Regions from separate parts of the Exiguobacterium sp. FSL W8-0210 genome, predicted to be linked through region 2. Evidence: riboswitches for the same ligand, from Rfam matches in the RefSeq annotation. Region 2 holds a riboswitch; the other holds the start of a gene.

The links. A riboswitch is a leader RNA that binds a small molecule or an ion and turns the genes downstream of it on or off. The one in region 2 is predicted to bind S-adenosylmethionine.
Region 1: another riboswitch for S-adenosylmethionine. It lies ahead of MKY22_RS15000 (Na+/H+ antiporter NhaC family protein); the one in region 2 lies ahead of mtnK (S-methyl-5-thioribose kinase).

The regions. Positions count from the first base shown of each region.
Region 1 covers NZ_JBBOUK010000001.1:2,872,676-2,887,559, forward strand. The annotation lists gene alr (alanine racemase) at 1-363, opposite strand, end outside; gene acpS (holo-ACP synthase) at 341-721, opposite strand; gene MKY22_RS14945 (rhomboid family intramembrane serine protease) at 790-1,530, shown strand; gene MKY22_RS14950 (hypothetical protein) at 1,578-1,841, opposite strand; gene MKY22_RS14955 (hypothetical protein) at 1,861-2,361, opposite strand; gene MKY22_RS14960 (4a-hydroxytetrahydrobiopterin dehydratase) at 2,351-2,626, opposite strand; gene MKY22_RS14965 (cysteine hydrolase family protein) at 2,789-3,322, shown strand; gene MKY22_RS14970 (nicotinate phosphoribosyltransferase) at 3,340-4,791, shown strand; gene MKY22_RS14975 (hypothetical protein) at 4,843-5,169, opposite strand; gene MKY22_RS14980 (YwpF family protein) at 5,311-5,802, shown strand; gene MKY22_RS14985 (histidine phosphatase family protein) at 5,799-6,389, opposite strand; gene MKY22_RS14990 (alpha/beta hydrolase) at 6,407-7,396, opposite strand; gene MKY22_RS14995 (metal ABC transporter solute-binding protein, Zn/Mn family) at 7,566-8,579, shown strand; SAM riboswitch class I at 8,648-8,752, shown strand; gene MKY22_RS15000 (Na+/H+ antiporter NhaC family protein) at 8,833-10,143, shown strand; gene MKY22_RS15005 (hypothetical protein) at 10,183-10,386, opposite strand; gene MKY22_RS15010 (aldo/keto reductase) at 10,546-11,358, shown strand; gene MKY22_RS15015 (hypothetical protein) at 11,484-11,945, opposite strand; gene MKY22_RS15020 (alanine/glycine:cation symporter family protein) at 12,032-13,477, opposite strand; gene MKY22_RS15025 (CoA-disulfide reductase) at 13,660-14,884, opposite strand, start outside.
Region 2 covers NZ_JBBOUK010000001.1:441,306-456,189, forward strand. The annotation lists gene MKY22_RS02385 (Y-family DNA polymerase) at 1-932, opposite strand, end outside; gene MKY22_RS02390 (pentapeptide repeat-containing protein) at 1,108-1,746, shown strand; gene MKY22_RS02395 (MBL fold metallo-hydrolase) at 1,815-2,570, opposite strand; gene MKY22_RS02400 (arsinothricin resistance N-acetyltransferase ArsN1 family A) at 2,631-3,119, opposite strand; gene MKY22_RS02405 (1,2-dihydroxy-3-keto-5-methylthiopentene dioxygenase) at 3,243-3,779, opposite strand; gene MKY22_RS02410 (methylthioribulose 1-phosphate dehydratase) at 3,796-4,416, opposite strand; gene MKY22_RS02415 (2-hydroxy-3-keto-5-methylthiopentenyl-1-phosphate phosphatase) at 4,413-5,072, opposite strand; gene MKY22_RS02420 (2,3-diketo-5-methylthiopentyl-1-phosphate enolase) at 5,069-6,259, opposite strand; SAM riboswitch class I at 6,330-6,431, opposite strand; SAM riboswitch class I at 6,636-6,739, shown strand; gene mtnK (S-methyl-5-thioribose kinase) at 6,818-7,984, shown strand; gene mtnA (S-methyl-5-thioribose-1-phosphate isomerase) at 7,981-9,030, shown strand; gene MKY22_RS02435 (sugar ABC transporter substrate-binding protein) at 9,042-10,124, shown strand; gene MKY22_RS02440 (sugar ABC transporter ATP-binding protein) at 10,121-11,629, shown strand; gene MKY22_RS02445 (ABC transporter permease) at 11,626-12,630, shown strand; gene MKY22_RS02450 (AAA family ATPase) at 12,995-13,951, shown strand; gene MKY22_RS02455 (DUF58 domain-containing protein) at 13,948-14,884, shown strand, end outside.

The sequences.
Region 1 (14,884 bases), 2.4 Mb from region 2:
GCGGAGATGATCGATTTCCGTCAAATGACGTTTCGCTTCCTGAAGCCAATCGGCTGAAAAGACAGGAACGGCGACATCATAATTCGAAGCGACTGGTGCATGTTCTGGTAGTAAGGCTTCAAGCATCAGAATCGGTGCTTGGATGCCCGCTTCGCGTAACTCAATCGCTTCTTCAAGGAGTGCGACAGCGAGTAAGTCGGCTCCGTTCTCAAGAGCGATCTCAGCGACTGTCACTGCCCCGTGACCATAGCCGTCCGCTTTGACGACTGCCATCACCTGTTGCTCGCCCATCCGTGTTTTGATTTCGCGTATATTATGTGCGATCGCTTCCCGATCGATTTCAATCCAAGTTGGTCGGTACATCCCATTCCCTCTTCTCTAATAAGACTTGCGCAGATGCATAATGCTCAGAATGTGTGATCGAAACGTGGATGACGCCATCGAATGGTCCACTCATGATCGGTCGCCCTGTCTCATCGTTTAAGACTTCAACGTCTTGCCAAGAGACTTCTTTTCCGATGCCAGTTCCGAATGCTTTGACGAACGCTTCCTTTGCGGCGAAACGTCCAGCGAGATACTCGATGCGACGATGTCCCGAGAGCGATTGAAATCGTTCCTGCTCTGCCTTGGTTAAGATTCTCCCAGCAAAACGTGGCTGTCGCTCGAGCGTTTGCTCGATTCGATGCAGTTCGACCAAATCGATTCCAATTCCATAAATCATCTGAGATGCCTCCACAGTTCTATTCTTCGCCATCTTCATATAGAATGAAGATGAAGCGAGGTGTTGTCATGTTTAGTCGAACGGAAAACCTACAAACGTTCACACGTTCTTATCCGGTCGTTTCGTTGTTCATTTTAATCCAAGTTGCCCTGTTTGTCATCGAACAGTTGGGCCCACTCCTTAATCTGACATTCTCTCCTCTAAATGCAGGGGCATCCATCAATCTCTTAATTGAACAAGGTGAATGGTGGCGTGTCGTCACAGCAACGTTCTTGCATTACGATTTTTGGCACATTGCGTTCAATACGTTTGCTCTCGTCATCTTCGCTCCACCACTTGAGCGGATGATCGGTCATGGTCGATTTGCAGCCTTTTACTTGCTCGTTGGTACGCTCGCGAACATCTTGACGTACTTCACGAAAATCAACGAACCGTTTTATGGTCAAGCTGGAGCATCGGGTGCCATTCTTGGTTTGCTTGGTTTTTATGTCTACTTGAGTCGATTCAAGCGGACGGTCATCCTAGCAGACGATACACGTCTTGTGTATATCTTTACTGCGGTCACGGCAGTCTTTACGTTGCTCGGATCGAACGTTGCTGTCTTTGGTCATTTGTACGGTTTCGTCCTCGGATTCCTCTTTGGATTCGTCTTTGGTAATCGTGCCGTCCCATTCACACGTCCGTTTCAAACCGGTCGTCGTTCGAGCGGTGGACCTGTCTTCGTAAGCGGTTCTGGTCAACTTGGTCGGATCTTCTTCTATATCATCATCGCATTTGCCGTACTCGGATTATTCTTCCGTTACTTGTAAACCAGCATGCAAAAAGGACTCCGCTACACGCGCGAGTCCTTTTTTGCTTATTTGCGAAGTACTTCTGCTAAGTCCTTCACGTCGTCAATCAGATTATGGATCGTTTCCTGATTATCCGTATAGAGTGCTTTTAATTCCTCAAAGCGCCCTTTTGGATCTTGTTTGACAGCAGACAATTGTGTTCCTGCGCCGCTGAATGTCCGTTTCACTGCTGCAAACTGCGCTTGGCGCGTATCTTTATGCAGTAGTGATAAAGTAGCGCCGACAAGTGCGCCACCAAGTGTTGCTACGACAAAATAGTTCTTCTTCATCTGTTAGTCCCCCTGCATCTCACTCATTTGTTGGTGGTACGATTTGATACCGTTTCATGACGGGAGAAGGCGCGAACGACTTCCCTGCCTCTTCAGCATACTGGTCTACCGTGAGACGTTCAACTGATTTTGCATAACGAGCCCCGTCGCTTGTCTCATGGAACTGAATCAATAAGACGAGATCCGTCCCCTTCTCGACACGTCCAATTCGAAAAGCCTGGAAGCCACCATATTCTGCTCCGATGACTTTCGGATTCGACATCACTTGATGTACGAATAAATCTCCGCTATTTTGATCTGCCGGAATCGACCAGTAGAAGAGACTGCCTTCATCCGAAAAATTTCCACGTGATTCGAGCAACGTGTAGGTATTGCCACTTTGAAAAGGTGATTTCGAGTCCGTCTCTATCCAGAGGATAGCGTCACCGCTTCCGCTAGCAACACGAATGTGAGCGTCCCGAGAACGAATTTGTTCAACAAACGAACCGCTACCGAATGTGATCGAAAGTTTAGATGGCATCACAGGCCTCCGCAAGTTGAAAGTCTTTTTCCGTCAATCCGTTTTCATCATGAGTCGTCGCCGCAAGTGTGACGTTTTTATAGTCAATCACGATCCGTGGATGATGATTCAAGTTTTCGGCGATACTCCCAACTTCCTGTACGAAATCCAGTGCCGCAGGAAACGATGGAAGTGTATACGTTCGGACGATTTCATCATCGACGATACTCCAATCCTGCAATCGTTCAAGACGCTCTTCCACTTCATACTCATTCAACCTAGCCATCCCTTTCTCCTCCTCTACTATCATTTTCGTCCTATACTTTATACCCCATTCTATTACTTCTCTATACCTGTTTGTATCCGATTTCTTCCTTTCGCCTTCTATGTGAGATAGAGTACAATGTGAAAGAGAACACTAATTCAAAACCGAAAGGGGCTCACGCACATGCGCGCTCTGATTGTCATTGATTACACGATCGACTTCGTTGCTGACGAAGGGAAGCTGACTTGTGGAAAACCAGGACAGGCGATTGAAGACCGGATCGCTACATTGATGGAGGAATTTTCAACAGAGGACTACGTCGTCATTGCCAACGATATTCATGAGGAAGGTGATACGTTCCATCCGGAAACTGTCCTTTTCCCGCCGCATAATATTCGCGGAACACATGGACGTGATTTGTTTGGGAAAGTCGCAGCCATGGCACGTGTCGCTGATCACGTCATTGATAAGACGCGTTACAGTGCGTTCGCCGGGACGGACCTTGATTTACGCTTGCGTGAACGTGGTATCCGCGAAGTCCACCTCGTCGGTGTCTGTACGGACATTTGTGTCCTTCATACAGCTGTCGATGCCTACAATCTCGGGTATCATATCGTCGTCCATGCCGATGCGGTCGCAAGCTTTAACACGACGGGTCACGACTGGGCGCTTACACACTTTAAACAATCGATCGGCGCAGAAGTCGTCGGCGAATAAGAAGGGATTTGTCCGTTATGTTACAACGTAATCTTGCACTCCATACCGATCTATACTTACCACGGTGGATGTATATCTACTGGAAAGAAGGACGTCACAATGAACGTGCCGTCTTCGATGTCTACTACCGTTCGAATCCGTTTGCAGGAGGGTATGTCGTCTTTGCGGGTCTTGAGAACATCATCGAGTACATTCAAACACTCCGTTTCACGGAAGAAGACATCACGTACTTGCAAGAGATGATCGGCTTCCCAGATGAATTCAAGGATGAACTGCGTCAATTCAAGTTCAACGGTTCGATTTCCAGTGTCAAAGAAGGCGAAATCGTCTTCCCGAACGAACCATTGATTCGGATCGAGGCACGAATTTTTGAAGCGAAACTCTTACAGACCGCGATTTTGAACATCGCGAACCATGAATCACTCATCGCGACGAAATACGCACGCATTCGTCAATCGGCACCCCGTGCGAAGTTTCTTGAAGCCGGCGCCCGACGTGCGCAAGGCATCGATGCTGCTTACTTCGGAACGCGTGCTTCGTACCTCGCTGGTTTTGACGTCACAAGTCTTGCTTCAGCAGGACGCGATTTCGGAATCCCATGTGGCGGAACGATGGAACATGCCGACATTCAATTCCATGATGATGAACTAACAGCATTCCGGACATTTGCTTCTCACTATCCGGATCAATCGACGTTACTCGTCGATACGTATGACACACTCAAGAGTGGTCTGCCGAATGCCATCACGGTCGCAAAGGAACTCCAAGCCAAAGGACATAAACTGCGCGGAATCCGGATCGATTCTGGTGACTTATCTTATTTGTCAAAACGTGCTCGTAACATGCTTGACGAAGCCGGCTTCCCGGAAGTCGACATCGTCTTGTCAGGGGATCTCGATGAGTACGTCATCCAAGATTTGCGCATCCAAGGCGCCCAAGCGAATACGTTCCTCGTCGGAACACGTGGTATTACAGCTTACGAGCAACCCGCTCTCGGAATGGTCTATAAACTGGTCGCGCGTGAAGTAGACGGCGAACTCACGCCTGTCATCAAAGTGTCCTCGTCAAAAGCCAAGACGACGACACCACACATCAAGGAAGTCTATCGCATCATCGATCCGGTGACGGATAAGTTTAAAGGGGATTACGTGACGTTGATGGATGAGGATCCATCGACACTTGAAGCCGTCGATCTCATCGACGTCCGGGACCCATCGTTCCGTAACCGTGTGGAGCAGTTCAAGGTCGAACGCTTGCTTGAACCGATCTTCAAAGATGGAGAGCTAATTTATACAGTTCCAACGATTGAAGAGATCCGTCACTTCCATGAAACGCAGATTGGTCGTCTTTGGGAGGAGTACAAACGTCTCCGTTTGCCAGAGATTTATGCCGTCACATTCAGTGACCGTCTCTGGAAACTCAAACTCGACATGATTCGGGAAACACGACTCACGAGTGGTTTAAAATAAGACGCACAAACAAGCGCCGTTCTTCCTCCCTCAGGATGAACGGCGCTTTTCTCATGTTAATCCTGCTTCGTTTCCGACAGGTGTCATTTCTGTTGGCGCTTGTTCCATCTTCTTACGAAAGTACCACGCGAAACCAAGCGCACCTCCGATGAAGACGATATACGTTATGCGTTGACCGAATTCTGCTAAGGAATCCGCGTAAAAAATACTGATTAAATGATCACTTCCACTAATGAGTAGCAAACAGGCAATCAGGAGCGCAATGCGATATGCAAGCGTCGGGCGGTCTGTCGGTTCAGCATGCCAATACATGATGATATGGTGGGCAAGTAAGACAATACCCAGGATTCCTAATATTCCAATGAGTACTTGCGGCATAATGAACGATCCTCCTGTTAGTAATATCTAGTCTTATTTAAACATAGTTCATACGAATTTCGTCAGGAAAAGTTTCCCGTCCCACATTCCTCACGGTATACTGTAGAAAAATCGTAAGCGATCAAGGGAGGGCATTTTTTCATGAAAACCTTTAAATTATGCACATTGCGCATTTTAATGGACGAGTCAGGACGTGATACGACGATTCCCGTCGCCATTCAAGACGGACTAACGGTCAGTACCGAACAAACGGCACAATGGGTCGCAGAAATCGTCGTTCCTTCGAGCGATCAGCCGATCGTCGATGAATTGTTCACAAAACATTTACGTGCTTTGATTGAAATCACGATCTCACGACCCGATAATGACCCTGCCGCGATGATCGTCACGCCTCTTGAACGGACTGCCTTAAGCGAACACGTCTCCTATGTCTTCACTGGTAAGATGGTCATGATGAAGAATGATTTATCCGAATCGATCTTACGTGAAGTCGTCGAAGATGGATTCGCTGGTGAGGAACTCGTCCAAGAATACAAGGATCGTCGTTCAAAACGCGGTGCACATATCACGAGTATCGCTAAAGAAACATTTAAACAGTATCTAGCAGAACATCCAGAAACACCGATTTCTTAAGGTTTTTCGACTTCGTCCGTGATGTGATCCGCTACATTGATTCGATCAATCGTATAGTGGTCCGTATATTGGATATAATTCGCACATGCATTTTTCAAAGGTGTCCGGTAACTGAATGTCTCATCAATCGACGATAAGGCTGCTTTGATCGTATGCGAGTGACAGACGATTAAGATTCGTTTCCCCTCATACGTTCGTGTCACTTCCTGTAATGCTTCGAATACGCGATCCTGAATCGCTTGTTCCGTTTCAAGACCCGGAACACGTTTCGTATCGTTCGCTTGAACAGCTTCATAAATCGACGCAACCGGTTCACCGGAAGCAGCTCCGAATTCGCGTTCGACAAGTCGCTCGTCTGTCGCTGTAATCGTTAAACCAACAGCACGACCGATGATTTCTGCTGTCTCAACGGCACGCGACAAGGGACTTGCTAATAAGACATCCCACTTTTCATTCGATAGATAAGCGGCACTGAGTTCCGCTTGTCTTCTTCCTGTTGCATTCAACGGGATATCTTCTCTTCCCTGAATCCGTTCGTTTAAGTTCCAATCCGTCTGACCATGCCGCACTAAACAAATTTCAGTCATGTCTCTGTCTCCCTCATTTAAGAAATATGACTGATTGTATCATGTTTTCCTTTCGGAAGTTGTCGTGGTGGCAACAGTAGTACCTGACAGGTGAAACGTTCAATTCGTTCAAGCAATCGCTCGATCTTTAACGGATTTTCCGTCTGAGCGAAACTGGCAAGTGAGTGGGTGCCATTCGGAAAGGAAAACAAACGAACATCTGCTCCGACATCTGCTCCCTTCTCAACGAAATGCAAGGCTTGAGAAAATGGGACGATTGGATCTTTTTTACCGTGCAAGAGCATGATGGGCGGGGCATCCGATGTTAGGTGCGTGACGGGTGAGACGTGCGTCATCAGCTTGCGCCATTCTTCTCGTCCCCCCTTGTAGAACTTAATGTGGGCAATCCAAGTCTGAATGAAATTAAACAACAAAAAGTTCGTCGGTGGATATAAAGCGATCACACCACTGATCAATGGCATGTGGCGCTCATCACGCTCACCAACGAAAGCAGATGGGGCAAGTGCCGTCGTCAGCATGAGTGCGGCTCCGGCTGAGTCTCCCCATACCATCATCCGTCCTCTTAGAATGCGAAGACCCTCTGCTTCCTTATTCAAAAAACATAACGCATCCCGTACATCTTCGAGGTTATCCGGAAAATAACTGCCCTCTTCGAACAAACGATACTCAATACTACAGACGGCAACTCCGAGTTCAAGCAGACGGTCGACGATTGGACTAAAGCAGAACATGTCATCGCGCTCTCCACGAACGAATGCACCACCGTGTGCATAGATGGCAACTGGAAACGGTCCTTCTCCCGGTGGATAATAGAGATCGAGCTGTAAGATGCGGTTTCCCACCTGTTTGTAGGTGAGCGTCCGCGGTGCAAGTTGTTTTTCTGTGAGTGGCAAGGCGGGTTCGGTCCATCGAAGCAATGCACCATAATTGTTCCAGATACTCGCTCCCGCTGCTGCCGTCGTCAATAACGCAGCTCCCCCCATTAGCCATGCAGTTTCACGTTTCACTTGATCACCTCCAAAAGACGTGCTAGTTTCTTCACTTTATTATCCTTCTACCCCGTTTTAAAAGAAGTCGAACGTCTCGGTATTCGTACTTGACGCTTCACCAGCGTTCCGCTATAGTGAGAAAGTCCAAATCGGAATAGTTACGTTTTAATAATGGAGGTATCATATAATGAAAAAAATCATTCCCGCTTTAACAGTCGCTTTCGCAAGTGCAAGTGTTCTCGCTGCTTGCGGTTCGAATACCGATTCATCGACTTCAGATAAAACCCAGACAGAAGTCTATGCATCAACGTTCGCGACGGCTGCTATTGCCCGCGAAATCGGAGGGGATCAAGTCAACGTCAAGATGATCGTCCCACCTGGAGCAGACCCCCACTCTTACGAGCCGACGTCAAAACAACTCACCGAGATTGCTAAGGGCGACTTGTTCCTCTTAACCGGTACGACGCTCGAGCCGTATTCGAAAAAAATCCAGGAGAGTCTAAAAGGCACGGATGTCCGCTTCGTCGAGACGAGTAAGGACGTCAACTTACTAGAATCGGATGCTACACTCCATGCACATGAAGAAGAGGGGCATAGTGAAGACGAACATGCCCACGAAGAAGAAGGGCACGATGATCACGCAACGGATGAACCTGCACATGAAGAAGAAGGCCATGACCACGGAAAATACGATCCACACGTCTGGCTCGATCCTACCAACGCAAAAACAATGGCACGTTCCATCACAGTCGCTCTATCAAAAGAAGTACCAAAAGACAAAGCAACGTTCGAAAAAAACTTAAAAACGTTCGATCAGCAAGCTGATGAATTGGACGAACAATTTAAACAAGCCGTCGCTGATGGATCGAAAAAAGAACTTCTCGTTACGCATGCCGCTTACGGTTACCTCGCAGAACGATATGGTTTCACGCAACTGCCGATCGCGGGAATTTCTCCTTCCGATGAACCGTCACAAAAGCAACTGGCTGCTTTAGTGAAAGAAGCACGGATGCATGATTTGAAATACGTCGCGTTCGAAGAAACGGTCTCACCTAAGGTCGCACGTGTCATTCAAAAAGAAATCGGAGCTGAATCCGTGACGATTCATAATCTAGAGTCCGTCACGAAAGCACAGCAAAACAGCTCTTATTTTAAATTGATGGAAGAAAACGTCCAGACGTTAAAACAAGCACTTCAGTAAAGTACAGTTGACACGCGTTACTCAATGCGGTACGGTAAGAAACGTGTTTTAAACAATTGAATGACTTCTTTTTATCGCGAGAAACGGAGGGACTGGCCCAATGATGTTTCGGCAGCGGACGATTTGATTCGTACTGTGCCAAATCCAGCAAGCGAAAGCTTGAGAGATAAGAAGAGCGTCTTTATTTCATAAAGACCTCCTTCTTTCTTGCGAAGGGGTCTTTTTTGTATCTTTGAGAAACGAGGTGTCAACAATGAATGAAACGATCATGCCTAACAAATGGGCACTGCTTCCCCTCGTCGTATTCCTGGTCCTCTTCATCGGAGCCGGGATCTTCTATGACGACTTTTACAAATTTCCGATCCTTATCGCCGCATTGATCGCTTTGATCTTTGCTGCAATCACGACGAAAGGATCCATCAATCAAACGGTCGAACGAATCGCAACGGGTGCCGGAAATCCTGATATCATGATCATGGTCTTCATCTTCTTATTAGCCGGTACGTTTTCTGGAACGGCAGAAGCAATCGGTGCCATCGATGCAACCGTCAATGCTGCTTTGACGTTCCTACCTCCGTCATTACTGATGAGTGGTCTGTTCATCATCGCTGCCTTCATCTCGATGGCAATGGGAACATCGACTGGAACGATTGCTGCACTCGCGCCGATCGCCTTCGGTATTCATGAAGCGACAGGCATCAACGTTGCGATCGCAGCAGCGTCAGTCGTTGGTGGATCGATGTTCGGCGATAACTTGTCGTTCATCTCGGATACGACGATTGCTGCCGTCCGTACCCAAAAAACGAACATGCGCGATAAGTTCCGGACGAACTTCATGATCGTCCTACCGGCTGCTATTTTGACGGTCATCCTACTCGCATTCGTTTCTGGTTCTGGTGACGTCGTCGAAGCAAAAGCATTTGAATTCTACAAGTTGATTCCATATCTTGCTGTCATCGTCCTTGCACTATTTGGCGTCAATGTCATTCTTGTCTTAATTGGTGGTACGTTACTCACCGGCATCATCGGTATGATTGATGGTAGTTTCGGCTTGAGTGGCTTCGTCCTCTCGATGTCAAAAGGAATGATGGGCATGGCGGAAATCTCCATTTTGACGCTCCTCATGGGTGGTCTCGTCAGCTTGATCACGTTCAACGGTGGAATCGTCTACTTGAAAGAGACGTTGACGCGCAAGATTTCTCAGCGTCGCGGTGCCGAATTCAGTATGGCAGCACTCGTCAGTGCGACGAATCTCGCAACGGCGAACAATACGATCTCGATTCTCGTCGCTGGACCACTGGCAGCTGAAATCGCTGATACGTATGAAGTCGATCGCAAGAAATCAGCGAGTATTCTCGATATCTTCTCTTGTGGGATTCAAGGTATCATTCCGTATGGGGCGCAACTCTTGATTGCAGCAGAATTGACGAAAACGGCTTCACCGGAACTGATTCCGTATCTGTTCTATCCGTTCCTGCTCTTCGTCTGTGGATCGATTGCCATCATCTTCGGTTTCCCACGTCCAAAGAAATCAGTTGCTCAACAAGAAAAAATCTCTTCTTAACAAACGACAGGTCCGATCGCTATGATCGGACCTGTTTCGTTATTTTTTCTGCTTCGCTTGTCGTTCTAAAATCAAATACGCGATTGCTGGAAGTGGAAACTGAACGAGTCCCGCGCCTCCCCATACCCACGGGTTACGTCCTGATTTTCGTACACTGAAAAATAGGCTAACTGCTTGCGTGACCAACAAGGCACTAATACTAAGCCAAGCTCCCTTTGATAGCTTTTTATTCTTTTGAGCCATCCTTTCTCCCCCTCTTTCTGACATACGGTCAGATGTGATGAATTCTCTTTTATTTTAACCCATTCTATTCCTCCATGAGCATGGAAACGGACGGTTTCGTTCGTTCGTGCTAAACTAAACGAGCAAATCTAAACTACGTTTTATGAGGAGGAGTAACACATGCAATACGCAAAACTTTCAAACGGTATTACGATTCCCCAAATTGGATTCGGTGTCTGGCAAGTAGACGAAGAGACAGAAGCACCTGCTGCTGTCGCTGAAGCATTACGTGTCGGTTATCGTCATATCGATACGGCTGCTGTCTACAAAAACGAGCGCGGTGTCGCAAAAGGAATCAAGGAAAGCGGCGTGAAACGTGAGGATCTCTTCTTAACGTCAAAAGTCTGGAACGATGATATTCGTGCCGGTCGGACGAAGGAAGCATTCGCAGAATCGCTCGAACGTCTCGAAACAGATTATCTTGACCTTTATCTCATCCACTGGCCGGTCGAAGGCTATATCGAAGCGTGGAAAGCAATGGTTGAACTGTATGAAGCAGGCAAGATCAAAGCGATCGGTGTCTCGAACTTCAAAGAACATCACCTCGATACATTGGCAGAAGAGGGCTTGATGGCACCAATGATCAACCAAGTCGAATTGCATCCACAATTGCCGCAACACGAACTGCACGAATACTTGCAAGATCACAACATCCAAGTCGAAGCATGGAGTCCACTCATGCAAGGGAAATTCCTCGAAATCAACGATTTCAAGGAAATCGCAGAGAAGCATGGTAAGACACCTTCACAAGTCGTCTTGCGCTGGCACCTCGACAACGGTATCGTTGCTCTTCCAAAATCCGTCACACCAGAACGCATTGCAGAAAACTTCGACGTCTTTGATTTCCAACTCGATGCCGATGATCTTGAGAGAATTGATCGTCTGGCAACGGATGTCCGCCTCGGACCGGATCCAGACGAAATCGATTTTTAATCTAAAGGTTATCGTAAAAAAGAACGGCTTCCATGTGAAGACGTCTTGCTTCATCTGAACGACGAGAGACCCGTTTCCAGTCTACGACTTGGAAGCGGGTCTCTTTTTTTTATGATTTAAGCTGATCAGACATAATAAATCAAAATCGTATCTTCCGCTTCTTCTGCCTTTTGAAAATAGGCACGTAAATCGGCAAACTGTTCCCAGATATCCTCGAATTCGCCCGGTGTTCCGGCTTCATCATGAATCGAAGCGAGTGCCCGTTGATCAAAATTCCGCATCACCTCAGCCGAGATGATGAGGAGTGTCAAGGGCAGAATACCGACAATCGCCGCTTTCTCCTCATTGACGATCAACTCTTCGCCAACGATCGCTCGTCCCAGGTTGTAATGTGTGTCTTGATCAATATAGATATCGATTTGATTCATCAAATGATAGATGGCGTTCGTCTGTTCGAGGGCGAACAATTGTTCATGATCAGGTTGTGTCTCATGAATGAATAAAATCCAATCCATGATGATGTGGGGATCGTTTCCGAACGACTCCCAGACCGCATCTGTGACGCGGACGAAATGTACGTTTTCCATTCTCCCCCTCCCTTCTGTACTCTGTATTCCCTTTTTAAATTCGTTCTATACAAAAAAAGAGCCAGATTTCTCTGACTCCCTTTTCCTTAGATTGCTTTTTCGTCTTTTTCTGATTCTTGCCATGCTTCAAGCGTATCTTTCCCTGGCAAGTTCGGAATCGAGTCCGTATAGAATCGTGGCTCTTTTCCAGCTTTTCGTTGCCCGACATAATCTTCGAGCGCTAGTTTCGCGATTTTCGAGAGACGGAAGATCGCATACAAGTTAACGATCGCCATCAGTCCCATGAAGATATCTGCCAACGCCCACACGAGGTTCGCCGATTCAACGAGTGAACCGAAGACGATCATGACGAGAACGAGTACACGATACGCCATCAAGACTTGTTTATTTTCACGGATGAAGTTGATATTCGATTCACCGTAGTAGTAGTTTCCGACGACAGAACTAAAAGCAAAGAGGAAAATCGCGACGACCATGAATCCTGTAGCGAGTGATCCCACTTGTGATGCGAGCGCACCTTGCGCTAAGTCGATCCCAGCTACCGGTTGACCACTAGCATCCTTTGTTGCCACTCCACTGACGAGAACGATCATCGCTGTCGCCGAACAGACCATCAACGTATCAACGAAGACCGCAAACGATTGAATCAACCCTTGTTTGACCGGGTGAGAGACTTCCGCTGTTGCCGCCGCGTTCGGCGCTGAACCCATACCGGCTTCGTTCGAGAACAAACCACGACGAATCCCGTTCAAAAGTGCTGCACCTACTGCACCACCTGCGAGTGTCTTGAATTCGAATAGACCTTCTTGGAAGATCAATTTAAAAATACTTGGCAGTACTTCAAGATTCGTAGCCATGATGTAGAGTGCGATCAGAATATAACCACCGGCCATGATCGGTACGAGGAACGACGCGACGGTTGCGATACTACGGACGCCACCAAAGATGACAAGTGCCGTCAGCACGACTAGTCCGACCGTAATCCATGTTTTATCAAAGCCATATTGATTTTGAAGAGAAAGCGAAATCGTATTCGATTGAACGGAATTGAAGACAAATCCGAATGAGATCGTAATCAAGATACTAAATAAGATTCCTAACCAACGTTGACCGAGTGCTTTTTCCATATAATAGGCAGGACCCCCACGCCATGCCTTATCGTCCCGCACCTTGTAGATCTGCGCGAGTGTACTCTCGACGAATGCTGACGCCGATCCAATCAAGGCAATTAACCACATCCAGAAGACTGCTCCCGGACCGCCGAGCGCGATTGCAGCCGCAACACCCGCGATGTTACCGGTACCGACGCGAGCTGCCGTACTGATTGCGAATGCTTGGAACGGTGATACACCGTCTTTGCCTTTATCCGTTCCTTGGAACAGTAAACGTAACATCTCCGGTATCATCCGGAATTGAACGAACCGCATCCGGAATGTAAAATAAATGCCTAATCCGACGAGTAAGATGATCAGTACGTTTGTCCATAACATGTCACTAATTCTACTGACTACATCCATTACCTGCTTCTCCATCCGATTCCCTCCACTTCCACCACATAGTTTCTCTTTTTAGATGTAAACTTTTTTCACATGTGAATTATCATACGCAATTTTTTTTGAAAAATCAAACTCATCTATACCTCATACCACAAAAAACGTGTCAAACCTCACATCAGATGTTAGGTTTGACACGTTCATTTAAAAAGGTTTTTAGATTAGATGAACAGATTCAGATTGGCACCATCCGTTGCACCAAGGTAACTGGCGACGCCACCATAATCGATACCATCCAGTAATTCCTCTTTCTTGATGCCCATGATATCCATCGACATCGTGCAGGCGATCATCCGGACACCAGCAGCTTGTGCTTTTGCCATCATCGTTTCAAGCGCATCGACTTGTTTGTCCTTCATGACTTTTTTCATCATTTTTTGACCGGCGCCTGCCATGTTCATGTTCGAGAGCGGTAGCTCCCCGGCATGCTTCGGCATCATCATGCCCATCATCCGTTCAATACCGGCTTTTTCGACTGCCGGTGCGTCTGGTTTTCGAATGATGTTCAAGCCCCAGAACGTAAAGAACATCGTCACTTGTTTCCCCATCGCTTGTGCACCTTGTGCGATGACGAAAGAGGCAAGTGCTTTATCAAGATCACCACTGAAAACGACCATCGTCGCATCATCTGCTGGATTGACTTGAACCGGCGCTGCAGCAGGTGTCTCTCCTTGCCCTTTTTCAAGCATGACCTCGACGACACCTTGATTCATCTCCGCTGAATGAACTGTGTGACCTAGTTTTTTCGCCCATGCTTGAACGTCTGGCAAGAATCCTGGGTCTGACGCCTTGACGAAAATTTGCTCGCCGTCCGTCATCTGATCAATTTTTGTTTTCAGCTCTAAGATTGGACCTGGGCACTGTAAGCCGCACGTATCGAGCAGCGTCACTTGTTCTGGTGCAGTCTTCGTTGTTGGCTCACGTTTCGTTACCGTCACAGCAATCTCCTCCTTCGCTTGGCTTCGTGCTTCTTGATCACGACGCACGACCGACCATGTTTTGTATCCGCCGCTTAAGTTTTTCACATCATAACCGTGTTGTTGCAACAGTTGACTCGCAACATATCCACGTAATCCGACTTGGCATGTCACATAGATCGTTTGATCCTTCGGCAGATCAGTCAACTTCTCACGTAATGTCGGTAACGAGATATTGACCGATCCCGGAATCGCGCCTAACTCGTTTTCCGATGGTTCACGGACATCGAGTAACAAACCTCCGTTTGCGACGATTTTATCGATTTCGTGCCAATGAACGTTCGCACTGTCACCAAGCACGATGTTCGACGCAATATATCCTGCCATATTGACCGGATCTTTTGCTGAACTATACGGCGGTGCATATGATAGTTCAAGATCTGGTAGATCAAGCACTGTCAATCCACCT
Region 2 (14,884 bases):
ATGTGAACGGTCCAGCCGACTTGATTCGAAAAGCGACAACGTGCGGCAACATCCTGTACCAGTTCATTGAGCACATTCCGGATGCGTTCGAACTGATAATAGTCCTGCATTAAGGTCACACCGTGTCCAATCGTCCGTTGAGGAGCTTTCTCGAACAGATGACGTGGGGGAAGCAGTGTCGGTGACGCGTCGAGTCCCCAAGCGTGATGCCACAGTTCGGCACCGATGACACCGAAGCGTTCGTGTAACTCTTCAACGGGGCGCATGGCAAGATCACCGATCGTTTCAATCCCCAACATCTGCAGATGTTGTTCCATGCGATGTCCAACTCCCCACATCTTTCGAATCGGAAAATCATGAAGACGTCGTGCGACATCAGCATATCCACATCGCGCGATGCCTTCTTTTTTCCCGATTAAATCAAGCGTCAGTTTCGCGATGACGTTATTTGGACCAATCCCGATGCGGACGTGGATGCCGGTCTGTTTCAGGATTGCTTCTTTAATTTTGAGGGCAGCTTGCAGGTCGGAACCAAATAGGCGATCGGTTCCGGTCATGTTAATGAAGCTTTCGTCAATTGAATAGACGCGGATGGCTTCAGGTGGGGCGAATTGGTGCAGGACATCCAGGACACGAATCGACGTCTTCATATAAGCGAGCATACGTGGTTCGACAAGTCGAATCGTACGACGAACAGCGTATGGCAATTGCTCGATTTCATATAATCGACCGGCTGTCTTGATTCCAAGTGCTTTTAAGGCAGGGGTGGCAGCGAGAATAACGGACCCGCTTTGTTTTAAATCGGAGACGACCGCTAGGCGTGTCGTCAAGGGTGGGAGATTGCGATACTGGCATTCACAGCTGGCGTAGAAGGACACACTGTCGACGCAAAAAATACGTTTATCTTGTGGTAAAACGACGGAAGGAAACATCTGAATCACTCCTTTACATAAAAGAACGTATGTTCTTATTTGATTTTCCTTGACTATAGCATGGTCTCAAAGTGTCTCAAAATAAAAACTGTTGAAAAAAGAGGAATTCGAACGATTTCTCCTCATATAAAAAGAGTTTGGTACACTAAGGGAGAGAAAAAAGGGGGAACCTTCATTGAAAGAGACCGTTATCCGTTTACCAGAATTACCGAAGACACTTCAGTCAGAGACGTTCGATCAAGTCGAAATCGATGACCCGTATCTGAAAGGAGCGCGTTATGAGAAAGAGTCGATGCCGAGTGAACTGACAGAACGCATCGATGCCTATCAAGTGTGTTTTCAAAATGTCTCGTTCGCGAATCTTACCTTTGACCGTGGTTCGTTCGAAGATATTCGTTTTGAGCAATGCGACTTAACCGGATGTCACTTCCAAGAAACTCGTTTTCACCGTGTGTCCTTCGCCGGATGCCGGATGACGGGTGTTCAGTTCGAAGATTGTACGCTGGACCATTTAACGATTCAGGAAGGGCTTGCGGATTACGTACAGTTCATTCGCAGTACGGTCCGTCATCAACACTGGAGCGAAACGACGATGAAAGAAGCACAGTTCTTCGAAGTGAAGCCGACCCATTGGAAACTCGAAGCGGTCCGGCTTACGGATAGTCAATGGATTGAAACACCGTTAAAAGGTCTTGACCTCCGGCAGACGGAACTCTCTGGTATTACGATCGATCCGCGATTTTTACCAGGCGCTGTCATTACGGAAGAGCAAGCAGTCGCCTTTGCTCGCTTGTTAGGTCTTGTCATTCCATAACAAAAAGAAGTCCTGCTTTCGATTGTTACTCGAAAAGCAGGACTTCTTTTTAGTGAAGGTTACTGTTCTTAAAATGACATCGTTTCGCCATCCTCTGGAATCAGGAAATGGGCAGAAAGGTGGAAGGCGGCTAAAAAGTCAGCAATCATATCACGTCGCAAGAGACAGTGGTTGACGGACTCGAGGTGCGAGACGATGATCGTCGCTTCCGCCGCCGCTTCGTGTACGGCAAGGAGATCACGCTGTGACATCGTAATCGGCTCTCCGGTCAAGAACTGGGCGGCGCCACTGTTGACGACGATGATATCGGGTGTATGTTGTTCGATTGCATGCGCGACCTCGTCGCACCAAATCGTATCACCGGCGATATAAAGTGTTGGTTCGTCCGGATGGGTGAGGACGAGCCCAGACACACGTCCCATCCGTTCGCCGATTTCACCGACACCATGCTGTCCACCTGTTCGATGGACCTGGATATCACCGATCGTTACACCAGAATCGAAGGAAGAGACGTTCGTGAAGCCGGCTTCTCGGATGTGCTGGGCGTCTTCTTCTTGCTGCGCATAGAGTGGCAAATGCTTGGGTAGAAGTTGTTTAGCAGCATCATCGAAATGATCGGCATGCAGATGCGTGACGAAGATGGCGTCAGGATCGAGCAGTGTGTTGACATCGACCGGTAAGTCGACGAGTGGATTGGCGACGGCATTTGGTGTTTGACCGAAGGGAGGCAAGCTGCTTTTTTCGCCGAGGAACGGATCAATTAGTAAGACTTGATTGGCATACGTGACAACGAGTGTTGCATTACGAATTTGTTGAATATCCATTAGGTTCATCCTCTCTCAATGACTCGGATTGACTATTCCCCGTCTGGCATTCAATGAATCCTATCGCAAGCGTTTCTCCATCGCCATGACGTCGACATATTCACCGTTCAACTGTCCTTGCTCCTTAAACGTTCCGACGATCCGGAATCCAGAGCGGATATAGAGTTTTTGTCCGATTTTATTGAATGGGAAGGTGAAGAGAATGAGTTTATGCATCTGATGATCACGGGCGTGTTGCTCAGCCGTTTCAAGCAAACGTGTGCCAATCCCTTGTCCACGATGAGTCCGGGTGATATAAACCGAAATCTCACCGACGGATGCGTAGACAGGACGCGGATTATACGGATCGAGGGAAATGAAGCCGAGGACACCTGTGTCATCTTCAGCGACATATCCGGCATATCGATCGGTGCGTTCTGCATACCACTGGGTCATGAAGGATAAGTCCTTTTGGTCGGTCTCAAGCGTTGCGATTCGATCTTCGATGCCTTCGTTATAGATGGCGAGAATCGCTGGTAAGTCGTGTTCCGTTACGGGACGAATATGCATACGCTCACTTCCTCATCGCTTTTCCTTCATTATATCGGTTACGTGTCAATGTAGTGATATGTTTGTGCGATAAGAAAAGCGCTGATTTCCTTCACATAAAGGAAATCAGCGATTATATCGTTCTTAAGAGACCGTTGACGTCTCGTTTTCATAAATCGGAACCCAGCCGTCTGTCGTGACGAAGATCCGAACAGCAACGACTTTACGATCGTCTTGAAGCGTAAAGTAGTGGCGTGTGTTAACAGGAACGGAAATCAAATCACCAGGATTGAGTTCGATGTTATAGTAGCCGACTTCTTCGTCTTTGATCGCGAAGACGCCATGACCGCTGACGATGAAACGAACTTCATCATCCGTATGGTGATGTTCTTTCTGGAAGTTGACGAGCAACTCATCAAGGTTCGGTGTCGTATCCGAAAGTGAGATGATGTCAGCTGTCTGATACCCACGACGTTCTGATACGTCTTTGATTTCTGGAGCGAACGTATCGAGAATCGTTTGTTTGTCTGCATCCGTCAGTGTGAAGTTTTCAACGAGAGGCGCTGGAAGTTTCGAAACGTCCCACTGTTCGTAAAGAACGCCGCGTGACGCGAGGAAGTCAGCGACTTCCGTTTGATCCGTATACCGTGTGTTTGTTTCTTGGAATAAGACTGTTGCCATGAGATGATTCCTCCTTTTAATGAGTGGATTGACGGCATGATTGCAACGTCAACGTGTAATTGAATAAAAACTCGAAGGCTTCGAGGTGTTTCTTTGCTTCAAAGGCGGTCGGTGCCCAGACCGTGATCCCGTGATTGCGGATCAGGACAGCACCACTGTCTGCTGTGACATGAGGTGCAAAAGCAGCGGCAAGCGTCGGAATGTCCGCATGATTCGGAATGATCGGTACCGTGACCGTCGCATCCTCTTCCCAGTGTCCGAGTGCCTTGATGATTTCTTGACCGGAAAAGGTGATACTGCCTTGATCGCCATAGAGTTCCGAAATCACATTGTTCGCAATCGTATGGACATGCAGGGAACAACCGGCGTCCGTTCGATTGAACACTTTGACATGGAGTAATGTCTCAGCGGAAGGACGCCCGGATTGCTCACCGATCAATTGACCGGTCGCATCGACATGAACGAAGTCGTCAGGAGTCGTCTGTCGCTTATCTTTCCCGCTTGCTGTCACAAGAAATTCAATCGGAATAGCAGACGTCCGAATGGCGAGGTTACCACTCGTACCAGGGAACCAATCGCGCGCCGCAAGCTCTTGTTTGATGGCGCGTAGCTCTTCATACCGTCGCATGAATGTCATGTTGTCACCTCCGCTCGTGTTAAATCATGAACGATATCGTGGAACGTCTCAAAAGGTGTATAGGCGATATCATTCTCTTCACACAACGTGATCAGATAATCACGGGCATAGACACGATCCGCTTGTTTTGCGAGTTCGAAGTCCGTCACCGAGTCACCGATGACGATGATGACGTCACCGTCTTTACGTAGTGTCCGGGCAACGGACGTTTTACAACAGCCGCACCCGTTCGTGCAATGGGCATCGCAGGCGTTTGGCCAATCGATATGGACGAATGGACCACTGAAATCGGCGACGTTACAGTAAATCTGTTCTTGGTCGAGGAATGGCGCTAAGATTGGTTCGACGAAAAAGTCCATTCCACCGCTGACGATCGAAAAATCGATGCCTTGACGACGACTGTACTGCAGTAACTCCGAAAATCCGTCGCGAATGACCGCACGCTCCAACAAAAAGTCAAGATAGGCTGTTTTTCCGTCAGACGGCAGAAGTGCGAACATTTGCCCGACACCACTCTGAATCGATAACGTCCGGTCGAGTACGCCGTGTTTCAACGGTTCGAAGTCACTCGCTGGCGCAAATGCCTGCATGAGTGCGATGATGTTATCTTGCGTCGTCACAGTACCGTCGAAGTCACAAAGAATCCGTACGGTCATGACTTGATCCCCCAAGCGTCGAGGGCGATTCGTAATTCTTCATGACGCGATGCTGCCGTCGATAGGGATTCATTTGCGAGTGCCGCATCGAGTGCCTGACGGAAAGCGATGACACCAGCCGCAGCACCTTGCGGATGACCATGTACGCCGCCGCCAGCGTTGATGACGGAATCGATCCCGAAGTCCCGTACGAGTTGAGCGACGAGTCCAGGATGAATACCGGCTGAAGGAACCGGGAAGATCGATTTCGTCTGACCAAGACGGGTCGCTTCGACCGCGATACCACGAGCGACATCCTTTGGCAAAGCGACATTGCCGTAAGGAGACGGGAATAGCGTCAAGTCTGCTCCAGCAGCACGCGGTAAAGTGCCGAGTAAGACAGGAGCTGCGACTCCGTGATTCGGGCTAGCAATCAACGCACCGCTATATGCCGGATGATTGAAGATCGGAACGTTGATTTCCGGATCACTCGCCAGTTCGCGTAAGACGTCGAGTCCGTATGTGAAGGTATTCAGCAAGAAAGCAGTCGCTCCAGCATCAATCAATCGCTTGGCTTGATCCTTGAGCGTAAAGACGGGACCACTGAGTGTGATCGCATATAACGCACGTTTACCGGTCCGTTGGAAGTGAGCATCGATGACCTCACGTCCGATCCGTGCCCGGTCAATCGTCGGTGTCAACGGATTGTCGTATAGGATCTCATCGTCTTTGACGAGATCAATCCCACCAGCGAGTTGTCCTTCGAGTTGATCACGAAGGAACGATAAATCGCGTCCGATGACTCCTTTGAAGATGCTCATTAATAATGGGCGATCTTCGACACCGATCAAGGAACGGACCCCTTCGATCCCGAATTTCGCACCTGGAAAGTCCGACGTAAATGTATCGGGTAGTAGCAATTCCGTTAATTTGATTTCACCGTCGAGTGAGAGTTTCCCGAAGACGGTCGTCAGAATCGCAGAAAAGTCGCGCGATACATTGTGTTCCGGGTAACGAATCGTGATATAGCCTTTACCATCGCGCTCTTCGGTATGTACGACTTCCCCTTTGAACGAGGCGAGTTGTTGTTGTTCGAGATGATTCAGTTCCGTCCAAGAACCGACTGTCAGACCAAGCGCGAGTTGTTCAGCGCGTTGCTCGAGTCGATCACGGGCAGTCAATTGATAAGTAGCAGTGATATAAGCCATGTCTTTCCTCCTTCAACAAAAAAATGGTCTCTCGTCAGCGACAAGAGACCATGAATGATTCGAACGTGGACTCTTATCTGTCAGCTTAGTAGCTGCAAGAATTAGCACCGTGCCAAAAGGTCGGTTGCTGCGACATCGTAGGGCTTGTCCCTCCGTCTGCTCTTGATAAGAATTGGATGAAATTGTGAAATCTAATTGCAATTTTTACATGAGAATCGTGACTTGTCAAACTTTTTTAGAAAATTTATTTTTTTGAAAATACTCTTTCTATAGATGACTTAAAAATGATGTCCGTTTCTGCTTGATTTCGATTTGACAGCGAGGAAGTCGATTGCGTAAGATTCAAATCAATATCACACACGACAACTACATACGACTCTTATCGCGAGTTGGCAGAGGGAATTGGCCCGATGACGCCGCAGCAACCGACCACTTGGCACGGTGCTACATCCAACAGACGTTTCGTCTGAGAGATAAGAGGACGCAGTGACTTTCCTGCGCCTCTTTTCGATGACGAAAAGAGGCGCTTTTTCGTGTATCACATAGGGGGAAACTGAGATGACATATAAAGCATTCACAGAACAGGACGCGATTGATCGTGTTCGGACATTAGGACTGATCGGCGATGGAGCCGTCGAAGCAGAAGAGATTGGCGACGGGAACCTCAACCTCGTCTTTCGGATTCGAGAAGGCGAACATCGCTTGATTCTAAAACAAGCACTCCCGTACGCGAAAGTCGTCGGTGAGAGCTGGCCACTATCACTCGAGCGGGCGTGGATCGAGCAATCCGCACTCCGTGAATTCGCCCGGCATGCCGTGCCGTTCGTACCGCGTGTCTTTCATGCTAGTCACGACGAGGCGTATACGGTCATGGAAGATCTTTCACATCTGACAATCGTTCGAAGCGGTTTACTCGCAGGTGAACAGTATCCGTTGCTTGCGGAACATATTGGTTCTTATCTCGCTCGGACTTTATTCCATACATCGGACTTTGCGCTTGGTCCGGTTGAAAAAAAACGTGTCGCCCGAACGTACTACAATCCGGACTTGTGCGACATCACGGAAAAATTAATCTTCACGGATCCGTTCCATGACGCGGAGACGAACGAGATTGAAGCCGGGCTTGAAGAAGAGGTGGCACGTCTGTGGGCGGACGATGAGTTGAAACGCGAAGTCGCAAAACTCGAAGCGCTTTTCATCACAAAAGGAGATGCGTTGCTACACGGCGATCTACATACAGGAAGCATCTTTGCTTCGGCAACGGAAACGAAAGTCATCGATCCAGAATTCGCCTTTTATGGTCCATTCGGATTCGATGTCGGACAGTTCATCGCCCACTTATTCTTTGCAGCATACCCGGATTATTCAGCACTTCGTGATGCCCGGATTCGCGACATCGATACGTTCTGGCTGACGTTCGCTTCGACGTTCCGCGCCTTATGGGAACGCGAAGCCGTCGAACCATTCCGGACATCGGGACTCGTCGACGATGTACTGAGCACGATTCTACAGGATGCACTCGGCTTTGCCGGTTGCGAACTGATTCGTCGGACGATCGGACTCGCACCGGTCGCTGATTTAGAAACGATTAGTTCTATGACGGAACGACTAGAACGAAAACAACATGCTTTACGTTTAGGATCGGCGTTAATCAAACGTCGGACCGAGTGCCGGACATTTGATGATTTACGAAACTTCGACGTAACGGAGGAACTTAGCCGATGAGTACATTCGTTCAAAGTATTCGTTATGAAGACCGTGTCTTGACGATTCTCGATCAGACACGTCTACCGCAGGAAGAACACTATGAAGTCATTACCGATCTTGCACAAGCGGTCGAAGCGATTAAACAACTGCGCGTCCGAGGGGCGCCTGCGATCAGTTTATTTGGCGGATTCGTACTCGTTCAAGAGGCGTACCGGTTTGAAGCAGAACTGTCGATCTATAAGCAGATTTTGCTTGAGACATCAGCGACGTTACTCGCGACACGACCGACGGCTGTTAACTTACGAAATGTCCTTGATCAATTGAATCCAATCATTCAAGACGGGACGTCGGTAGAAGAGATCCGCGAACGGCTCGAGCAGCGGACGATTGCCTTATACGACCAGGATGCGCAGACGTCACGTCAAATCGGGATTCATGCACTGGAATTGTTCCAGTCAGGCAACCGGATCCTAACGATCTGTAATGCTGGATCGATTGCGACCGCTGCTTATGGAACAGCACTTGCGCCGTTCTATATCGCAAAAGAACGCGGCATTGAATTATCTGTTTTTGCGAGTGAGACGCGACCATTACTGCAGGGAGCACGACTGACGACATGGGAGCTACAACGTGCCGGCATCGATGTCACGTTAATTACGGACAACATGGTCGCCCATACGCTGAAAGAAAAACAGATCGATGCGATCATCGTCGGTGCCGACCGCATTACACGAAACGGAGATACCGCGAATAAAATTGGGACGTTCCAATTGGCATTGCTCGCGCAAGCTTTTGGTATTCCGTTTTACGTCGCAGCACCGCTCTCGACGTTCGACTTCTCGCTCGTTTCCGGAGACGCGATCGAAATCGAAGAACGTGATCCGCAAGAAGTGACGACTGTCCAAGGTGTCGCGACAGCACCGGAAGGCGTCGCTGTCTTCAATCCGGCGTTTGATGTCACACCACACACATTCATCACGGGCATCATCACCGAACTTGGTGTCATCACGCAACCGAATGAAGAAACGATTGAACAATTAACAGGGCTTCAACCCCTCGGATAAGGAGATATGTCATGAAGAAACTAGCTTACGCCGTCCTAGCACCGGCACTGTTACTAGCGGCTTGTGCGAATGGAGAAGCCACGACGACGAAGGTCGTCAAGGATGTACCAAAAGGGGTTCAATCGGACGTCAAGATCGCCGTCATCCGCAACCTAGCATCGGATGATCATACGAAACAATTCCTTGATGGCGCACGAAGTGAAGGCGAAGCGCTTGGCTTTAAAGTCAGCACGTTCATTTCGGAAGGTAACGACGTCAAGTTCAAGGAGCTTGTCGCGCAAGCGATTCAGCAAGATTATGATGGGCTCATCATCTCGCATGGTAAGGAAGACTACGCCTATGACATGATTAAACCAGCGGTCGACAAAGGGCTGAAGGTCGTGACGTTCGATACGGTCACGAAGAAAAAAGGAACGGCGTTAAAAGGTGTGACGGAAACATTCCAAAACGATCATCAACTCGCGAAGCTATCGCTTGATGAAGTGACGAAGGTGACGGACAAAAAGCCGGTCCGTGTCATCAAACTTTGGTTCGGACCAGGTTTTGCCCCGCTCGATCGTCGTCAGGAAATCTATAAGACGTACGAAGCAGACGGTAAGATCAAAACGCTTGAGACGGTTGGACCGACAAACTTCCAAGATGTCCAAGGGGATATTGCAACGAAGATGAATGCGATTCTCGCGAAATATCCGAAAGGAAGCATCGATGCGGTTTGGGGAGCGTGGGACGAAGTCGCAAAAGGGGCTTACAAATCGCTCAAGGATAATAAACGTCAAGAAATCCCGCTAATCTCGATCGATGTCTCGAATCAGGATATCAACCTGATGCGTGAAAAAGGCAGTAACTGGGTCTCGACGAGTGCGGTGGATCCATTCTTGATTGGACAAACGGACATGCGATTACTGGCTAAGAAAATCGCTGGCGAGAAGACACCAGACAGCTTTGATCTCGACGCGAAACTCGTGGAGCAGAAGGCGTTGAAGCAGGATACGACGATGTACAATCTCGATACGATCATCAAAGGATGGAGTACATCGGACAAATTCAATGAACCGTGGATGGACCGGTTGCGTGACGTCCATAAAAAACAATGACGTCTACCAATCATCACTTGAAGATGACCGGGATTTCACTGGCGTTTCCAGGAGTGCAAGCCTTAAAACAAGTCTCGTTTGAAGTGAAATCCGGTGAAATCCACGCGCTTGTCGGTGCGAATGGTGCCGGTAAGTCGACGTTGATGAAAGTCTTATTCGGAGCGGAAACGGCGGACGAAGGAACGATCTGTCTCGACGGGAAGGAGTTGTCCATCACATCACCACGTGACGCGAAACAGATTGGAATCGACCTTGTCCAACAAGAGGTCGATGTGGCGCTTGTCCCGTATTTGACGGTCGCTGAGAATATCTGTCTCGATCTGTTGACGGACGGAACGATGACTGGCTTCGTATCCCAACGCCGTTACATACAGCGTGCCAAGGAAGCGTTAGCGACATTACAGGCGGATATTTCCGTCAAGACACGTGTCGAGGAGTTGCGGCTTGCTGAAAAGCAACTCGTACTGATTGCTCGCGCCCTCGTCCAAGAACGCCGTTTTTTGATTTTAGATGAACCAACGGCACCTCTCAGTCAGGCGGAAACAAGCCATCTCTTTTCAGTCGTGCGTCGTTTAGCCGAACGAGGGCTTGGGATCATCTTCATCTCGCATCGTTTACAGGAACTATATGAGATTTGCGACTCCATCTCGGTCATGCGCGACGGTCAACTCATCTCACGACATCTTTTGACAGACATCACGAAGGAAGCTGTCGTTGAGCAGATGCTCGGGCGTCAGCTTACGTCTGTTGCGAAAACGTCACGGGTAAATGCAACGAACGTATTGACCGTCGAGAGTGCTACGAATGCGGACGTCCACGATATCTCCTTGACGGTTCAAGCAGGTGAAGTCGTTGGTATCGCGGGTCTTGTCGGTGCCGGTAAAACGGAATTATGCAAAGCATTGTTCGGTGATCGCCCGTTTCAGGAAGGGGAGGTTCGGATAGGTGGAAAAGCCCATCGCCTTCGCAATCCACAAGCTGCGATTCAAGCGGGAATCGGTCTCGTTCCAGAAGAACGACGAAAAGAAGGAATTCTTGTTGCCGATTCTGTCGCAGAAAACCTAACAGCAGCGGCAGCTCATGATTTCGTCAACCGCTGGGGGCTGATGGATCGTCGCAAAGAAGCAGATCAGGCATCGCAATGGGTCAAGGAGCTGGGCATTAAAGTGGCAGACGTGAAACAGGAAGTAGGTCAACTATCCGGTGGGAATCAACAAAAAGTCGCCATCGGAAAATGGTTACTGACCGATGTTTCTGTACTCGTCTTGGACGAACCGACAAAAGGTGTCGACGTCGGAGCCAAACAAGATATCTATCGTCTGATTGACGGACTCGCGCAACAACAAAAAGGGATCCTTTACGCGACGAGTGAATGGGATGAACTTTTGACCGTCACGGACCGAATCTACGTCATGTTCGATGGACGGATCGTCCATGAAACGAAGACGGCGGATACATCAGAAGAAACCTTGTTGTGGTATGCGACAGGAGGAGGGCAACGATGAATGAGGTAGTATCAAAACAAACGAACCGAGGGAAGGGTTTACGTCCTGTCCTCGGATTCTTGAACGACTGGGGGATCGTCCTCGCGATCCTTGCCCTCGTCCTGTTTTTTGCGACGACGGCTCCAACATTCCTACAAGGGACGAATTTAATTAATATTTTACGAAGTATCTCCATCGTGACGATTATCGCGATCGGCTTGACGGTCTCTTTGACGGTCAATGGATTTGATTTATCGGTCGGGTCGACCGCGACGCTTGCGAGTTCTTTCGTCGTCTCGTTCTTCGTCTGGTACAGTCTACCGCTCGGTGTCTCGATTGGTTTAGCACTTCTCTTATCTCTTAGCGTTGCTCTGGTGAACATCTTACTCATCGTCTGGTTTAAGATTCCGGATTTGTTTGCGACGCTTGCGACGATGTTCATCGTCGAAGGTGTCGCGATGACGTATACCGGTGGTGGTTCAATCAGTGCCGGAATGCCGCGCTTGGACGGTACACCAACAGTCGGCACGATTCCGGAGGCATTCGCGAAAATCAGCCAGGCACCTTGGATCATCGTCATCATGCTCGTCGTCGTCGCTGTGACACACGTCTTCTTAAGCCATACGCGACACGGTCGTTTTCTCTATATCATCGGCGGGAATCCGGAAGCCGCACGACTGACAGGAATTCGTGTCAACCGCTACCGGGCACTCGCGTATCTGATTGCTGGGTTACTTGCGGCGGTCGGTGGGATTTTGCTTGCGTCACAAGTCGGATCGTCACAAATCAATGCCGGTTCCGGTTATCTGATGCCAGCGGTCGCAGCCGCATTCATCGGCTCGTCGTTCGCAGGACAAGGGAAGCCGAATGCGCTTGGCACACTCGTTGGGGCTTGTCTCGTCGGGATTCTTGAAAATGGTCTTGTCATGTTGTCTGTTCCATACTATTCGTTGAATATCATCAAAGGGCTGGTCCTTGCGGTCGCACTCGCGACGACCTATGCGCGGTATCGGAAAAAATAATTAAAATTCGACGTTTCATTTATAACATATTCGGTAATATTCAATATATGAAAGGATGGTGATGCACATGAATGATTACCAATGTAGAGGGAACGATCGCATGTCGCTTCTGAAAGAAGAGGATCACCGGACTTGACGAACGTTGTCCATTGACACGGATGTATTCGTGTTTTACGTGCAACTGCACGATTCAAGAACGGATTACGGCATGTGTTCGTTCCTGAAACAAATAAGGGGAAACGCTACGGCGTTCCCCCTTTTTCACGTGCTTGAAACTGCTCGTATTTCTTTAAAAGCATAGCGGAATATGAGATGATATAAAAAGTCAGAAAATTCAACTACTATGAGAGCAAGGGGCCTGACAATGCGAACATACACTAAGGAGATTCAAGCGATTATCGACAACGTAGAGAAAGTCATCATCGGTAAGGAAGATGTCATCACACAATCATTGGCAGCACTACTAGCGGGCGGTCACGTCCTATTAGAAGACGTACCGGGAGTCGGGAAGACGATGCTCGTCCGTGCGTTCAGCCGATCGATCGGGTTGACCTTCAAACGTGTTCAGTTCACGCCAGACCTACTTCCGTCAGATTTGACGGGTGTATCGATGTATAACCAGAAAACTAGCCAATTCGAATATAGACCGGGTCCTTTAATGGGGAACATCGTCTTAGCCGATGAGATCAACCGAACATCACCAAAAACTCAATCTGCCTTACTCGAGGGAATGGCGGAAGCGAACGTCACCGTCGATGGTGAGATTCATACGCTTCCGAATCCCTTTTTCGTCATGGCGACACAAAACCCGATTGAACATGAAGGAACGTACCCGTTACCAGAAGCACAACTTGACCGTTTCCTCGTCAAAGTCAAAATGGGTTATCCTGATTTCCAGCAAGAAATGAAGTTGCTCACGCGTTTTGAACGGGATGAACCGATCGAAACACTCGAAGCTGTGATTGGTCGCGAGCAATTGCTCCAGATGAAAGAAGACGTCAAGAACGTCCATGTCTCACAGCCCGTCAAAAAATATATCGTCCATCTCGTCCAAGCGACACGGACGAATGGATCACTCTACCTCGGTGCGAGTCCTCGTTCTTCGATCGCCTTGATGAAGGTCGCGCAAGCGTGGGCGTACATGGAAGGACGCAGTTTCGTTTTGCCGGATGATGTTAAACATCTCTTGATTCCAGTCCTGTCACACCGCCTGATTTTGACAGCGGATGCGCGTTATCACGGTCAATCGTCGGAACGGATTTTGGAACAGATCAAAAAAGAGGTTGCTGTACCCATCCAACAAGACGTGGAGTCCCTATGACGAAGTGGCAAATTGGTTGGCGTTACGCTGTATTACTTTTGACGACGGCAGCCTTATGGGCATATGCGCGCGTTGATGGCGGAAATGTCGCTTCCTTGCTGTTTTACGTCATGGCTGGTTTGACCGTCTACTGGACTCTCTTCCTCATTTGGCCCGTCACGCAGGCACTTGCGACACGCGAAGTATCGAACAAGATGCTCGTTGCTGGAACCGATATCCCGGTTTCCTTACGGGTTCGTCGACGTTTTCCGTTTCTCGTCGGAGCCGTCGAAGTGACGGAGGTGATTCCGAACGAACTCAGTGAAGAAAAACTCGATATTAGCCGTCCACTCCGAGCCCATTACCGGAAGACGGAGCAAATCGATTACACGATACCATCGATTCGTCGAGGGGTGTATCAGATTCCAGGCTGTATCGTCGAAATCACGGATCCATTCGGGTTATTCAAGCGGAAGCGGATGTTTCCGGTCGAGACGTATCTTGCGATCGAACCGGCACGACTTGCCGTTCAGCTTCCCCATGAGGAAGACCGTGGCGATGGGGGAATCTCACCGGTGTCACTTGATCTTCGCCAGTCGTCCTTTACCGTCGTCGGGGTCCGGGAATACGTCAGTGGGGATCGGATGAATCAGATTGACTGGAAAGCGACAGCGAAACGCCAAGGGTTGATGACGAAGACGTTCGAACGAGAGCAAGAACGGGAGACGACGATCGTCTTTGATGAGGGAACGGAGGCAGGTGAAGCCTTCGAACGTGTCATCTCGATGCTCGCAGAAACGACGGATCAGTTGAACAAACGACGACTGAGCTATCGGATCCATCTCGTCGGGCATGCCGTTCAATCATTGTCGTTACCACTTGAAGGAGCGAAACTGACGCATTACCTGATGACGGCGCAACCGAGTCGGACGCGAACGTTCATCGAGTCATGGG